Linked DNA regions of Catalinimonas alkaloidigena. Each later gene encodes a partner of the first gene's protein in a complex. Links are inferred from orthologs where the notes say so. Each region holds a gene or a part of one and is shown in the gene's direction. Other genes may lie near its edges.

Region 1 (4,368 bases):
ATCATAACCACATTCACGGTGAAGCTCAATTTGTTCTCCATGCTCAATGATATGATCGGGTATACCAAGTCTTTTTACCTGAGCTGAATAGCCGTGTTCAGCCATAAATTCCAGCACTGCACTGCCAAAACCTCCCATCAGGCAGCCATCTTCTACAGTAATCACTTTCTTATAGCGACCAAATACTTCGTGTAACATTTCTTCGTCTAATGGCTTGACAAAACGCATATCATAGTGCGCGGGATGCATTTCATCTATAGTAAGTTGCTTGCAGGCTTCAATAGCATAATTTCCAATATGGCCGATAGTAAGGATCGCTACTTCTTCTCCATCCTGTATTTTTCTTCCTTTGCCTACTTCTATTTGTTCCATTGGCGTTTGCCACTGAGGCATCACTCCTTGTCCACGGGGATAGCGGATGGTAAAGGGACCATCTTTGTACAAAGTAGCAGTGTACATCAGGTTTCTTAGTTCCGCCTCATTCATGGGGGCAGATACCACCATATAGGGTAGGCAGCGCATGTAAGCAAGATCATAAGCCCCATGATGCGTAGGACCGTCAGCTCCGGCTACCCCAGCTCTATCAAGACAAAAGATTACTGGTAACTTCTGTATGCAAACGTCGTGAATGACCTGATCATACGCCCGTTGCATAAAGGTGCTGTAGATATTACAAAAGGGAGTCAAACCCTGAGTAGCCAATCCGGCAGAAAAAGTGACCGCATGCTGTTCAGCTATACCCACATCAAAAGCACGGTCAGGCATGACCTTCATCATAATGTTGAGAGATGAGCCGGAAGGCATCGCAGGTGTAATGCCCATAATTTTTTTGTTTTGCTGGGCTAACTCTACAATTGTTTCTCCGAACACCTGCTGATATTTAGGCGGCTGAGGAACATCATACACTTTTTTGCGAATCTCACCCGTTACCTTATCAAATTTACCAGGGGCGTGCCATTTGGTCTGATCTTTTTCTGCTAATGAGTACCCTTTTCCTTTTACGGTTACACAGTGTAATATCTTGGGACCGGGAATCTTCTTAAGATCTTTCATCACATGTACCAGATGGTCCACATCATGGCCATCTACCGGACCAAAGTAACGAAGGTTAAGCGACTCAAAAAGGTTACTTTGCCTAAGCAGAAAAGCTTTAATACTGGTTTCTACCTTGGAAGCAACTTCCTGGGCACTCTTGCCAAACTTACTGATCTTGCCCAGCATCTTCCACACATCATCTCTTACCTTATTGTAAGTCTGGGAAGTCGTTATATCTGTCAAATAGTCCTTCAATGCGCCCACATTAGGGTCTATAGACATACAATTGTCATTGAGGACAATAAGTAAATTTGTATCGGCCACACCTGCATGATTCATGGCTTCAAAAGCAATTCCACCGGTCATGGCTCCATCACCAATTACTGCAATATGCTGCTTGTCTTCTAGTCCCTGATAATTGGATGCAACCGCCATGCCCAATGCGGCTGAGATAGAAGTTGAGGAATGCCCTACACCAAAAGCGTCATATTCACTTTCGCTACGTTTAGGGAAACCGGAGATTCCATTATAAATACGGTTGGTATGAAAGGTGTCACGGCGGCCGGTAAGAATTTTATGCCCATAGGCCTGATGCCCTACATCCCAGACCAGTTGATCGTAGGGAGTATTAAATACATGATGTAGTGCTATAGTAAGCTCCACCACACCAAGGCTAGCCCCAAAATGGCCGCCATATACAGATACGGTGTCAATGATGAATTGCCTTAGTTCCTGAGAGAGTTGGACTAGTTGGTTTTGATTGAGGGCTTTAACGTCAGCAGGGCTATTAATCTGGGCTAGAATCGGACCGGGCTTAATGAGCATGATGAAATTTTTCTTAAATGTATTTTTGAAACTATGACAATCAACGAATGTTTTACTTTTTTAAAACCCTTTTACCATAAATAAGGTGCAAAGGAACGATCTTTTTTCATAAGAGAACATTTATTGCATAATAATGTCATAAATTTGCTTAGATTTTATGCTAGTAAATTTACTGATTCATAAGATAAAAGAAAGACCCCGTGAGTTTTGAGATTAAACTTCCTCGCTTTGAAGGCCCCTTTGACTTGCTTCTCTTCTTTATTGAGAGAGATGAGCTGGATATACATGATATTCCAATATCTAAAATCACGGATGATTTTCTCAGCTACATAAGGCATTTAGAGGCTATGAATATTGAGGTCGCCAGTGAGTTTATCCTGGTGGCGGCTACACTTATGCGTATTAAAGCCAAGATGCTACTACCCCGTCCTGTGCTTAATGAAGAAGGAGAAGAAGTTGATCCGCGTGAGGAATTAGTAAAACATCTGCTTGAATATAAGAGGTATAAATCAGTTATCAAGGAACTGGCTGAGATGGAAGAAGAACGCGCTTTAAAACATGAACGCGGAAATCTTGTTCAGGAAATTAAGAAACTTGCAGAAACTAATAATGTAGAGGCTGAGCTTCAGGATGTAACCTTATATAAGCTATTAAAGGTGTTTGAACGTGTTACTCAGCGGTTTGAGCTTAAACAACGCGAAAAACCTCATCAGGTAGTACAATATCCATACACCATTTCCGGACAAAAAGGTTATATACTTAGCAATCTTCAGAATCGTAAAAGGGTATCATTTCAGGATATCATCAGTGACGATCCGAATAAGATAGCCGTCATTTTTAATTTTCTTGCGATCCTGGAATTGCTTCAACTGAATGAAGTAACCCTACAAATTGGCGAAGGCTTTAACAACTTCTGGGTATTAAAGAAGGAAGACGAAGATGTACGTGTTGACTAATGGATATTAATTCCAAAAAAATATTTAAAACGCTTAATCCTAATAAGATATGGATACCTGTGGCTATAGGTCTGGGTATCGTATTTTATATGTTTTACAGCGATCCCGACCTTACAGCAGACAAGCTAAACCTTATTTTTGAAGCTTCTATGCTTCCTATAGTACTAGCTCTTCTGGTTATTTTTGCCCGGGATGCCGGTTATGTATACCGTATCAAGACCCTTACGAATGACGAACTTTCCTGGGGCAGCAGTATTTATGTCATTATTTTTTGGGAATTTGCCTCAGCAGTGACGCCTTCTATTGTAGGAGGAACTTCAGTAGTCGTGTTTATTTTGGTAAAAGAAGGCATAAGCCTGGGAAAGTCCCTAGCCTATGTCATGCTGACAGCTATTCTGGATAACCTCTTCTTTGTGCTGGTGGCCCCTCTGGCCTTGCTCTTTACTGCCCAGGAGCTTTTTCCTGATGCCAGCGAGATGGAAGTGAAGCTGGGGAATAGCCTGCAGGTTCTTTTTCTGATCAGCTATGTGCTCATCACAGTCTATACATTTTTTATGTTCTATGCCATATTTATAAGGCCGAGAGGCTTTAAATGGCTGTTGCTCAGAGTGAGCTCCATAAGCTTTTTGCGTCGTTGGAGGCATGCGGCGAGTAAGCATGGGGATGAAATCATTATAGCTTCAGAGCTACTCCGAGGTAAGAGGTTTAGCTATTGGGCCAAAATCGTAATCGCTACTTTTTTAATTTGGTCGGCACGCTATCTCATGCTCAACTGCCTGATCGCAGCTTTTACCAATGTTACTCCCATGGAACACCTGCTGATCTTCTGCAGACATCTGATGATGTGGATCACCATGCTCATCTCACCTACACCGGGTAGTAGTGGTACAGCTGAGTTCTTTTTTACGCAGTTTTTTACCGAGTTTTTGGGGGATTATACTTTTGTAACCAACATTCTTTGGAGAATGCTTTCTTACTATCCCTACCTGATTCTGGGAGCAATTTTTCTTCCTAAATGGATCAGAAGAGTATTTTTTAAAAAGAAGTCCTCCAAAGTAGCACAGCAATAAAAAAAGGAAGACATTTATATGCCTTCCTTATTTAAATTTCTTTTCAGTATTTCTTCGGAGTAAAACTAGAAGCGTTCTGTCCCTGCAAAGAAGAAGTTACCTTCATTAGCGGCGGTCTCATCCGCATCAGAACCATGCACGGCATTGGCTTCAATAGACTTTGCAAATAATTTACGGATGGTTCCTTCCGCTGCGTCAGCGGGATTAGTAGCACCGATCAGTTTACGAAAGTCTTCCACCGCATTGTCTTTTTCCAAAATCATGGCGATGATGGGCCCGGAAGACATATAAGTAGTAAGGTCTTTGTAAAAAGGGCGTTCTTTGTGTACTGCGTAGAATTGTCCGGCGGTTTCTTCAGTCAGCTTCGTCATTTTCATGGCCGAAATCCGAAAGCCCGCTTCCTGTATCATTTTAATGATTGCTCCGGCATGGCCCGCTTCCATCGCATCGGGCTTAATCATGGTGAATGTTTTTTTTCCTGC
Region 2 (7,203 bases), 660 kb from region 1 along the record:
CGTAAAACTTAGTTGAATCGGGTTACAACAAACTTCACAGTCTTCCACATAAGCCTGCTTAGAAACAGAAAAATCCAGCAACATAGAAATTTGGGCCATACAATAAGGACAAATAAAAAAATGTTCAATCATTTTAAAAATGTTTCCTATTAATAATCTCACTTAGTATGATCGCTTTACGAGCATTGTTAGTATTTCTAAGCGAAGCAGCTATACTACTGGCAAGTTGCTTACTCTTTGCTTTACGGCTGGTTTTCTTTACGGTCAGTTTCTTGGAAATCACCTGGTCCTCTATGTTGATTTTATCGCTGATCTTCTGCGCTACCTGCCCCTGATACTTTTTCCCTTTCTCCTTATACCTATCAAATGATTCCGCTCTTTGCTCGACTTTTCTTCTTCCCTTTTCAACTTCCTCATCGACTTTTCTTGAAGAGAAAGGGTGTTCATAATCATCCTCTTCTGCTTCATTTTCCATCTGTGGTTCAGGCTTTCTTTTGGGTCGGGGACTCTCCTGTCGGGGACTCTCCCCGGTAAGCTCTCTCAATATTTCTTCAAAAGTAGTAGGCTGCTCTCTTTGCTCAGGCTCAGGCTCATCCGGTGAGCTTACTTCCGGCCTTCTTCTAGGACGCCTTGTCTCAGCTTCAGTTTCTTCCTCTGCCTTACGTGTTTCCGCCTGCTGCTTCTTTCGCCTGTTCAAAAGATTAGACCCTAGTGAGAAGAGGGCAAAGAGGACAAAGAGCGCGATTTGTATTAATTCATCCATAAAAATGCTTCAATTATGCTGAGCGTTCAATATTTTACTAACCCAGATTAGTATTTTGACTAAAACAATAACATTATGTTATTAGTGTTATAGTTAAAGAAAAAAAATGTCTTTAACACAGGAAAAAGTGGCTTTTTTAACCGACTTTTAACTTAACAAATCTAAAAATTATTTTTAAGTTTGTCCCTTTTCCGCAGGAGATGCTATGCAGTTAACACGACTTGAGATCAAAGGCTTTAAGAGTTTCGCAGACAAAGTTATCATTAACTTTGACAAGGGGATTACCGGTGTGGTCGGTCCCAATGGCTGCGGTAAGTCTAATGTGGTAGATGCTATACGTTGGGTACTGGGAGAGCAGAAGACCCGTATGCTTCGCTCCGACAAGATGGAGAACATCATCTTTAACGGTACCAAAAAGCGTAAAGCCACCCAGATGGCTGAGGTTTCGCTCACCTTTGACAACACCAAAAACCTTATCCCTACCGAATACACCCAGGTGACCATCACCCGCCGCTATTATCGCTCAGGGGACAGCGAATATATGCTGAACGGCGTTACCTGCCGCCTGAAGGATATCACCAACCTCTTCATGGATACGGGTATCGCTTCCAACAGCTATGCCATCATTGAGCTGAAGATGGTAGATGAGATTCTTAATGATAAAGACAACTCTCGCCGTAACCTGTTTGAGGAAGCCGCCGGTATCAGCAAGTTTCGTACCCGCAAAAAAGAGACGCTGCGAAAATTAGGAGACACGGATGCTGACCTGGAGCGGGTGGAAGACCTGCTCTACGAGATAGAGAAAAATTTAAAATCACTTGAGAAGCAGGCCAAGCAGGCAGAAAAATATTATAAGACCAAAGAGGAATATAAAAACCTGAGTGTACAGCTCGCCAAAGTAACGGTCAGTTCGCAAAGGGAAAAATTACAAAACCTGCATAAGCAACTGGAAGCAGAAAGTGACCGCAAGCTCAGCCTCAACCGCCAACTCAGTGAAAGTGACGCGCTGATAGAGCAGCTCAAAACTGATCTGGTCAATAAAGAAAAACTGCTTTCTTCCCGCCAAAAATCGCTGAACCAGCACGTGGAGCAGATTCGCAACTACGAGAGTGATAAGCAGGTAAAGAATGAAAAGATGCGCCTGCTTAAAGACAGGGAGCTACAGCTTACGGAACAGTTAGAGCGTGACCGTTATAATATTGACCAGATCAGCGAAAGCCTGGAAGGGCTACGCTGGCAGCGATCAGAAGCGGCCGAAAACCTGGAGATCACCAAAGACAAGGTAGCCCAACTCAAGCAGGAATACGAAGAGTACAAGACTAAGACCAATGCGCTGAAAGAAGAAGTCAATCAGGCAGACGGTGCGCTAAGAGAGAAGCAGGATGAAGTCTACCAGATCAAAAAGACACTGGAGATCAAGCAAATGCAGCTAAGCGCTACCCGCCAGGATCTGGAAAAAACTTCTGCCGATACCAGCGCTCAGCAGGCTGATATGAGCCGCTACGACGAACGGGCTGCCGAACTGGAAGATGAATTGCAGACACTCAGAGACGAACTCACCGAAGCCGAGCAGGCGGAGCAGGATCTGCAGCAGCGCATGGAATCCCTGGCCGAAAGTATAGAGGCGAATAAGGAAGAACTTTCTAAGACCAACCGTACCCGCGACGCACTGCAGAATGAATATAACCTTACCAAGTCTCTGGTGGATAACCTGGAAGGTTTCCCTGATGCTATCAAGTTTATCAAGAAAAATATTGAGTGGGCCAAGAAAGCACCGCTGCTTTCAGATATCATTAGCTGTGGTGAGGAGTACCGGGTGTGTATAGAAAACTACCTCAGCCAGTACATGAACTACTACGTAGTGCAAAGTCGTGCTGAGGCTTTGGAAGCCATTAACCTTTTGAGTGATGCATCTAAAGGCAAAGCTAATTTCTTTATCCTGGATGAGTTTGAACATTTTAAGCCTGCTGCCAGCAAAACTTTTGATCATGCGGTATCCGCTGCTGAGATCGTAGAATATGACCCCGCTTATCAGGCTCTTGTGCAGTACGTACTTAACAATGCCTATATTGTCAATGGTGATTTTACCATTCCTGAAGATAAAGAGGCTTCTTTTATCACCAAAGATGGGCGCATTGTGCAGCACCCCTTCAGCATGGCGGGAGGTTCCGTTGGCCTATTTGAAGGTAAACGTATCGGGCGTGCCAAAAATATGGAGAAGCTTAAGGCACAACTCAAAGAACTGGAAAAAGAGGTAGAAGCCCAGCAGCAAAGCATACAGGAGAAACAGTTGCAGTTATCCAGCCTCAAGCAAAGCTCTCCCAAAGAAGCTATCGCTTCTTTGCAAAAAGAGATCAGCCAGATTAGCCAGGAATTTGTTTCAGTGAAGACCAAAAAGGAGCAGATGGCTGAAATGCTATCCAGCAATGCTCAAAAGCGGGTGGACACCGAAGACCACATTCAGGAGTTGCATGAAGCCTGTGCCGAGTTGGAACCGCAGGTAGCTGAAAAGGAAGAAGAACTGATCAAGCAGGAGAGTAAAATCAAAGCGCTTAAAGAAAGGCTGGCTGAAGAAAACGAAATACTGAGTGAAAAGTCTGCTAACTTCAACCAGGAGAACATACAGTTTTATCAGCAGGAAAACCGTGTGAGCAGTATTTCACAGGAGATCAGTTTTAAAGAAGAGGCTTATCAAAGCAGCGAAAACAATATTGCTAAAAACCAGCAGGCCCTTAAAGAAAGTGAAGCGAGCATCAAACAACTGCTGGAAAGCAGCGATGTGAGTGAAGATGAGCTGCTGGCCATGTATGAGGAGAAAGAGCAGATTGAGATAGGCGTTAATGAGGCGGAGAAAGACTATTACTCCGTTCGAGGTGAGATTGATAAGAACGAAAAAGCAACCCGCGAAATCCGTAACCAGCGAGAAAACAGCGACTCTCTGGTGCTGGAAATTCAGAACCAGCTCAACAGCACCAAACTGGAGCTGAGTGGCGTAAAGGAAAGGCTTTCCGTAGAGTTTGAGCTGGACCTGGACGAGCTCATGAAAGAGCAGGTTTCTGAAGAGGAAAAAGCGAATGTTGACCCTGAGGCACTCCGGGAGAAGCTCACCAAAATTAAAGATCGTTTACAGCGTATCGGACCCATCAACCCTATGGCGATGGAGGCCTATGAAGAGATCAAAGAGCGTTATGATTTTATCAACAATGAAAAAGAAGACCTCCTGCAGGCTAAGGAATCTTTAATCACAACGATTGAAGAAATTGATACCGTAGCCCGTGCTACTTTCATGGAAGCTTACGAAAAGATTAAGGAAAACTTTGTGAAGGTGTTCCGTTCATTGTTTACCGAAGAGGATGACTGCGACCTTAAGCTGACCAATCCTGATGATCCCTTAGAGTCCAGTATTGACATCATTGCCCGGCCTAAAGGAAAGCGCCCGCTGACCATCAACCAGCTTTCGGGAGGAGAGAAAACGCTGACCGCTACTTCTTTGCTGTTTGCGATCTACCTGCTCAAGCCCGCGCCATTCTGTATCTTTGATGAGGTAGACGCACCACTGGATGATGCCAATATTGACAAGTTCAACAACATCATCAAGACCTTCAGTAAGGACTCTCAGTTCATCATCGTGACCCACAACAAGCGTACGATGGCCAGCACCGATATCATCTATGGGGTAACCATGATCGAGCAGGGCGTTTCCAAGGTAGTACCGGTAGACCTGAGGGAGTTTGAGCTTGCACCTGAATAGAGAAAAGCAAAGCCCAGCCCCAGGCAGATAACTTCAGGATAGCCAGTACCAAAGTGAAATAAAAAGTACCCAGCCACTTTCTGGAACCTGTATCCTATTGGTCCTGAAGCCTCAAAATCAAAAAAGTCGGACTTCTCAGTCTGCCTTTACGAGCACCCTGCATATTGTAATCGTAGGACGCATCGTCGTGTCCCTTACGATTCGATTATAGAGGCGTTTCATAGCAAGCTGTACTTCAATGTCCTCCGCCCGATCTACTTGACATGCTCACGCCTAGCCTCTGGAAAGGTCAGCCAGTAGACCATGCTCATCCATCAAAACCGACATTTGCCCATATGCTGTTGAGTATTTTTTTACGTATGTCAAAAATCATCTTTTCGCAACTCACATTGTATCCTCCCCACACAGGTATGTACCGAGCATGAAATATATTCCTTCTCAATACTCTTTACCAAGGTCAAAACGATCTACTTCAACCACTTCACCTGAGTGTAGATTATCCAAGGTAATACCTCCGATACGTACCCGAATTAATCTTAAGGTAGGAAAACCCACCGAAGCAGTCATTTTACGAACCTGCCTGAACTTTCCTTCGGTGATGGTGATTGACAACCAGCTTGTTGGGCCGTGCCTTTCGTCTCTTATCTTTTTTGCCCTTGGCTCAAATTCTGGGGCTGGCTCCAGACGAGCAGCCTCACATGGCAGGGTCAGATATTTTTTGCCGTTTATCGCTATTTCTACCCCTGCCTTCAAGCGCGCTACAGCTTCAAGGGTAATTTGACCGTCTACCTGTACATAATATTCCTTTTCTATCTTCTTAGATCGCACCAGCGCACTTACTTTACCATCTGTAGTAAGTAATAATAAACCTTCGGAGTCCTCATCTAATCTACCAATGGCCATTATGCTTTCAGGAAAGTTATAGAGTGCTCCCAACAGCTTTTTGTTTTTCCTCCTGTTCTGGTTGTTAACAAACTGCGACAGATAACCGAATGGCTTATGAATAATAAAGTGGCGATGTTTTGTCATTACATTTATTCTTTGCATCACAGGACTTCAAGAGCCCTTTTATAATTTGAAATAATAGAACCTGTATACAAGGGCATTTAGCCTCATTTTATTGTGCTCCGGAATTGCTCATCAAGTAAATAATCATTATATAGTTATAACAATAGCTTACTAATATTATGAGCCTACTTAAACAGAGCATAAGGTCTGCAATGAATATTGGCATTTTGTTTAAAATATATGCAACCTTATCCTACATGTGGCATAAAAAATCCATTGAAGAAGCTATTGCCAAAAACGATTTAAGATTAAACTTAGGAAGTGGAAAGACCACAATAGATGGGTGGTTTAATCTTGATATGGCTGTAGGTGCAAGAATCCTTACAATGAAACTACCGGGTGGGCTAAAAAAATTTAAAAACAACTCTGTACGATATATTTATACGTCACATTTTTTAGAACATATTGACTACCCTGATACAGCTTTGGCAATTGTTAAAGAATCCTATCGTATACTTATACCCGGAGGTACATTAAGAATCATTGTGCCGGGTATTGAAAAAATAATAAAGGCTTACGCTGAAAACGATGAGGCTTTCTTTGCGATTCAAAAAGAGATGCACCCTGCCTGGTGCAAAAGTAAGCTTGATCATCTTATGTATGCGCTACAACAGGAAGGTGAACATAAATATGGCTATGATTTTGAGACTATGAAAGCATTACTTATTCAAGCCGGTTTTGATAAAGTGGTTGAGAGTGATCATAATCAGAGTCAAGAAGAAGCCCTTAGAATAGATTACAGGACCCGGGTTGATAATCACGGACGATATTTGTCTCTTTACGTAGATGCTGTTAAGTAAAATTTTTTTTACTGTGCCTACTAACCAATTATGGTAGCTACCCTTTAAGATTATCATTTATAGAACTTCAGGCAAACAATTTCTATGATTAATTTAATGGGTTTTGAGTTTGTTTTAAGTAAGCTTACGCCCATAATAATTTCTAAAGGCCATGAGTTTCCGCTTTTTGAGGTAGGTGAAATCACGCTCATGGATATGGGCTTCTCTTTCAAAACTGATCTGCTCATAAGCCTGCCGGTGGGTTCTGCCTTTGAGCCTGCCTATACCATATTCTAACAGGTAGCATAAGTAGAAAGGAAAGACCAGCAACTCACGCTGCTGCCGGAGATGTATCCTCTCATGGTTGAGCAGTATCGGATCATTCCTATCCCTTTCATGCCTTACAAATACAAAAGGATAAAGCGTAATAGCCCGGGCAAAATTTCCGGTGATCACTTGCAACAGCTGTGGCGCATGAATGACCATAGAAAGGACTATTTTAATGAGCTATCAATATTCATTGTTCCTTCGGGCCGCTCTATCTGTCACTGCTTCCAGCAAGGCAGGCACCCAGTCGGATTTACTGTTAGTGCCCTTAGCCCTTTTCTGACCAATGCCACCGGGACTGGGCAGGATACGGTTCACCAAACCCATAACATCCGCCACCAAACCGGGAAAAAGCCCATTAGCTGCTGTGATAGCTTTGGCCTGTAAAGGAATGATCAGCGAAGTCTCACCATGTTTACAGGCACTTACAATGGATTCAGCAGCCTTTTTAGCATCCATAGAAGTAAAGGGTTGAGAAGCAAGAATTTCCGCCAAAGCATGCTCCTTCTTATGCT

What was found. The genes of interacting proteins can lie anywhere in the genome.
Region 2: the proteins of OKW21_RS27275 (region 1) and smc are in contact, whole or in part, in a crystal structure (PDB 3ZGX), measured with the Bacillus subtilis proteins. The link is inferred for Catalinimonas alkaloidigena from one-to-one orthologs.

The regions. Positions count from the first base shown.
Region 1 is NZ_JAQFIL010000001.1:6,749,782-6,754,149, reverse strand. What follows is about bases 1,162-3,938. They hold OKW21_RS27275 (segregation and condensation protein A), read left to right. Parts: upstream 1,162-2,060; coding sequence 2,061-2,816; downstream 2,817-3,938. Other genes in these bases: OKW21_RS27270 (lysylphosphatidylglycerol synthase transmembrane domain-containing protein), read left to right, coding at 2,816-3,886; dxs (1-deoxy-D-xylulose-5-phosphate synthase), read right to left, coding at 1,162-1,860. Outside these bases: more of dxs, read right to left, coding at 1-1,161; OKW21_RS27265 (nucleoside-diphosphate kinase), read right to left, coding at 3,952-4,368. UniProt on the Bacillus subtilis protein: Participates in chromosomal partition during cell division. May act via the formation of a condensin-like complex containing Smc and ScpB that pull DNA away from mid-cell into both cell halves.
Region 2 is NZ_JAQFIL010000001.1:6,088,005-6,095,207, forward strand. The notes cover bases 610-4,714. They hold smc (chromosome segregation protein SMC), read left to right. Parts: upstream 610-968; coding sequence 969-4,514; downstream 4,515-4,714. Other genes in these bases: OKW21_RS24650 (hypothetical protein), read right to left, coding at 610-763. Also shown: OKW21_RS24645 (CPXCG motif-containing cysteine-rich protein), read right to left, coding at 1-132; more of OKW21_RS24650, read right to left, coding at 134-609; OKW21_RS24660 (pseudouridine synthase), read right to left, coding at 4,953-5,543; OKW21_RS24665 (class I SAM-dependent methyltransferase), read left to right, coding at 5,780-6,382; OKW21_RS24670 (hypothetical protein), read right to left, coding at 6,497-6,847; OKW21_RS24675 (SDR family NAD(P)-dependent oxidoreductase), read right to left, coding at 6,872-7,203. UniProt on the Bacillus subtilis protein: Required for chromosome condensation and partitioning.